DNA from 2 places in the Bradyrhizobium sp. 215_C5_N1_1 genome. Region 2 is predicted to be linked to the other one. Evidence: predicted binding sites of a transcription regulator. Region 2 holds the regulator's gene; the other holds the start of a gene.
The links. The regulator LexA, encoded in region 2, represses DNA repair genes until DNA is damaged. The targets are predictions, from matches to a motif close to TGTTCNNNNTGTGTTCNG.
Positions count from the first base shown of each region.

Region 1: AB7G19_RS40825 (DNA recombination protein RmuC) is a predicted target of LexA. The motif match lies at 1,001-1,018, and genes of this name have one in related genera.

Region 1 is NZ_CP197228.1:8,453,148-8,455,347, reverse strand. It holds gene AB7G19_RS40825 (DNA recombination protein RmuC) at 1-969, opposite strand, end outside; gene def (peptide deformylase) at 1,141-1,665, shown strand; gene fmt (methionyl-tRNA formyltransferase) at 1,882-2,200, shown strand, end outside.
Region 2 is NZ_CP197228.1:4,180,713-4,182,912, forward strand. It holds gene AB7G19_RS20145 (hypothetical protein) at 101-319, opposite strand; gene lexA (transcriptional repressor LexA) at 527-1,228, opposite strand; gene AB7G19_RS20155 (molybdopterin molybdotransferase MoeA) at 1,405-2,200, opposite strand, start outside.

The DNA.
Region 1 (2,200 bases), 4.3 Mb from region 2:
CTTGATCACCTCGGTGCGGATCTGGTCGGCGGCGTCGCGCATGCGCGCGTCTTTCATGATCTGCTGCATCACCTGGATCGCGAGCATCAGCAGCGAAGGCGACACCAGCACGACGCGGGCGCGATAGGCCTTCTGGATCACGTCGTCGAAACCGTCATGGATCTCGGCATAGACCGATTCCGACGGCACGAACATCAGTGCCATCTCCTGGGTCTCGCCGGCGACGAGATATTTGTCGGCGATGTCGCTGACATGCTTCATCACGTCGCCGCGCAGCCGCTGCGTGGCGATGCGCTTCTCCTCGTCGGTGCGCGCATCGTGCAGCGCGGTCATCGCCTCCAGCGGAAATTTTGCGTCGATGCAGAGCGGCCGCTGGTCGGGCAGGAACACCACGCAGTCCGGCCGCTTTCCCGTCGAGAGCGTGAACTGGAACTCGTAGGCGCCCTTCGGCAAGCCGTCCTGGACGATCGCCTCCATCCGCGCCTGGCCGAAGGCGCCGCGCGACTGCTTGTTGGCGAGCACGTCGCGCAAGGTCGTCACCTGCGTGGTGAGGTCGGTCAGGTTCTTGTGCGCGTTGTCGATGATGCCGAGCCGCTCGTGCAGGGCGCGCAGGCTCTCCATGGTGTTGCGCGTCGAGTGTTCCATCGACTGGCCGACCCGATGGGTCACCGAATCCAGCCGCTCGTTGACCGCGCGCGCCATGTCGGCCTGGCGGCCGGCCAGCGCCTGGGTCATGGCGTCGGCTCGGCCGGCAGCCTCGCTCTGGGCGTGCAGCACCTGGCTGAGGCGCTCCTCGAGCTCGTCCGCGCGGATGGCATTGGCCATGGCGAGTTCCGCGCCGCGCCGCCCGGATCGCGCGATCACGACCGCGATCACCACCAGCAGGATGACGACGAGGGCGCCGAAGCCGATCAGCGCATCGATGGTGCGGACCGGCCAGTCGCCAGCCAGGAAAATGATCTCGTTCATGGCGGCCCTTGTAGCCGATTCGACACTCTCCGCGAACGAATAGCGAACGCTTATGGTTAATAGCCCCCTAATTTTTATGGTTAACGAAACCTGAAGTTTTATGGTTAGCGGAGGGTTAACGGAGTTCCTCGCCGCATTGACCGCATCCGGCATGCGGCTTAAATCGCGGCCATGGCCCTCAGAGAAATCATCATCCTGCCCGACAAGCAGCTGCGTCTGGTCTCCAAGCCGATCGAGAAGGTCACGACGGAGATCCGCAAGCTTGCCGACGACATGTTCGAGACCATGTACGACGCGCCCGGCATCGGGCTCGCGGCGATCCAGATCGCGCAGCCCTTGCGGCTGATCACCATGGACCTCGCCAAGCCTGACCCGGACGGCGAGACAAAGCCGGAGCCGCGTGTCTTCATCAACCCTGAAATTATCGCCTCCTCCGAGGATCTGTCGGTCTACGAGGAAGGCTGCCTCTCGATCCCCGAATATTACGAGGAGGTCGAAAGGCCTGCGAAGGTGCGCGTGCGCTTCACCGATCTCGACGGCAAGGTGCACGAGGAGGACGCCGAAGGCCTCTACGCCACCTGCATTCAGCACGAGATCGACCATCTCAACGGCGTGCTGTTCGTCGACTATCTCTCAAAGCTCAAGCGCGACCGCGTGATCAAGAAGTTCGAGAAAGCCGCCAAGCGCGCGGAGTAAGTCATTTGTAAGCGCTGGTGCTGCCGCGAACTCCCGTGCGCTCCCTCCCCCCTTGCGGGGGAGGGCGGGGGAGAGGGGTAGCCCAGCAAAAGGCGCCCGTCGTTTGCGAATGCCAACAATAGGGCGCCCGCGCTAACGCCGAGAGAGCGCGTCGTGTGGCACCCCTCTCCCTAGCCCTCCCCCGCAAGGGGGGAGGGAACATACCGAGTCCTTGTCATGCCCCTCCGCCTCATCTTCATGGGCACGCCCGATTTCTCCGTGCCGACGCTGCTCGAGCTGGTCTCGCATGGCCACGAGATCGCGGCGGTCTATACGCGCGCGCCCAAGCCCGGCGGACGGCGCGGCCTGCAATTGCAGCCGACCCCGGTCGAGGAAGCCGCGCGAAAGCTCGGCGTTCCCGTGCTGACGCCGAAGTCGCTGAAGACGCCCGAAGCGCTCGACGAGTTTCGCGCCTTCGACGCCGATGCCGCCGTCGTCGTCGCCTACGGCATGATCCTGCCGCAGGCGGTCCTCGATGCGCCGAAACTCGGCTGTT
Region 2 (2,200 bases):
GTAGGCAAATCTACGGCTCGCCGCCGCAGGCCGCAATCACATTAACTTTCCCGAATCCACCAGGAACAAAGCCCGCCCCTTTGCATTCTGCAGGCGCGTGTCAGCGCCCCGCAGGCGCCGACCAGCCGGAATACTGCCAGCCCGGCCGCGACGGTTGGTCGACGGCGTCGAGGGCCTTGCGGACTTGCTCGCTAACGGCGGTGTCCTTGCGGACATGGGGCCGCGATTGCGCGGCTAAGGTTTGTACGTCCAAGGCTTGCGACGCTGATGCTGCGATCAGCGGCGCCACAGCAATTGTGCTCAGAACGATCCGGCGCATGACTTCTCCTCGAACCTGAAGGCCGCGAAGCAGAGCTGCTTCGTGCGGCGTGCCGAGGATTTACCGCTGGAGGAGGGGCCGGATAATCTGCGCGAAACCAGAAAGACTATCCAGCGGAAGCGGACAATCGTCCGCTCCAATCTCGGATCGGCGATGCCGATCCAAAGCGCGCGGGGCGCCAAATAACCGATACCGGCACGTCCGGTATCAATACTTCCGGTACAGCCCGATCAGCTTGCCCTGGATCTTCACCCGGTTGGGCGGCAGAATGCGGACCTCATAGGCCGCATTGGCGGGCTCGAGCGCGATCGAGGCGCCGCGGCGGCGGAAGCGCTTGAGCGTCGCCTCCTCGTCGTCGATCAGCGCCACCACGATATCGCCGGTATCGGCGCTCTCGTTGCGCTGGATCAGCGCCATGTCGCCGTCGAGAATGCCGGCCTCGACCATGGAATCGCCGCGCACTTCGAGCGCGTAATGTTCGCCCGAGCCGAGCATGTCAGGCGGTACGCTGATGGTGTGGCTGCGGGTCTGCAAGGCCTCGATCGGCGTACCGGCCGCGATGCGGCCCATCACGGGGACCGCGACGGGGCGCTCGCCCTCGTCCGCCGGCGGGCTCGAAGTCGTGCGGACCTTGCCGAGATTGCCTTCGATGACGCTCGGCGTGAAGCCGCGGCGGCTGCCGGCAGCGGCCTGAAGCTCGGGCAGCTTGATCACCTCGATGGCGCGGGCCCGGTTGGGCAGGCGCCGGATGAAGCCGCGCTCCTCGAGCGCAGTGATCAGGCGATGGATGCCCGATTTCGAGCGCAGGTCGAGCGCGTCCTTCATCTCATCGAAGGAGGGCGGCACGCCGCTTTCCTTCAGCCGTTCGCTGATGAACCGCAGGAGCTCGTATTGTTTGCGCGTTAACATCTCGACCAAAATCCCCCGGTTGATGTCGTTCGATTCCGAGACGCTGAATTCAGCAGTAAGCCGCTACATTCTCGAAACAAATCATGAACGGACACTATATGTTCGATACATGTTCCGCAACTGCTTAATTTACCGTGAACGCGACAAAGTTCGCGGAACGCACGCGAACGAAGCGCTCAGACGGGCAGCCGCAAGACCTCGCAAGGCGTGCCGGCTTCGGCCTTCGACGCGAATGGCGCGCGCACGAGAAGTGCCTGTGCCGCAGCGAGATTCGCAAGCAGCGAGGAATCCTGGTGATTGACCGGAAGGGCGACGAGCGTGCCGTCATCGCGCAGCTCGAGGCGTGCGCGCAGGTAATCCTCGCGCTGGTCGTTGGCGCCGACATCGCGGCCGAGCACCGCGCGTTCGCGGCGGTGATGAATCATCGAACGGCCCGAAAGCGCGCGAATCAACGGCACCATGAACAGGAAGCCGCAAACGTAGGATGACACGGGATTGCCGGGCAGGCCGATCACGCGCATCGCGCCGAGCCGCCCGTTCATCATCGGCTTGCCCGGCCGCATCGCGATCTTCCAGAACGCCATCGAGATACCTTCGTCCCTCAGCGCCTGCTGGACCAGATCGTGGTCCCCGACCGACGCGCCGCCGGTCGTGATCAGGATGTCGGCGCCGCTCTCCCGCGCGCGGCCGATGCCGGCCGTGGTGGCCTCCAGCGTATCGGCGGCAACGCCGAGGTCGATGGTATCGGCGCCCTCGCTGCGGGCGAGCGCGTGCAGGGCGTAGCCGTTGGAATAGACGATCTGGCCGTGGCCCGGCGTCGTACCCGGCATCACCAGCTCGTCGCCGGTCGCGAGGATCGCGACCTTCGGGCGTCGCCGGACTGGCAATTGCGGGTAATTCATGCCGGCGGCGAGCGCGAGGTCGCGCTCGGTGAGCCGGGCTCCCTTGCGCAGCAGCACGTCGCCTTCCGAG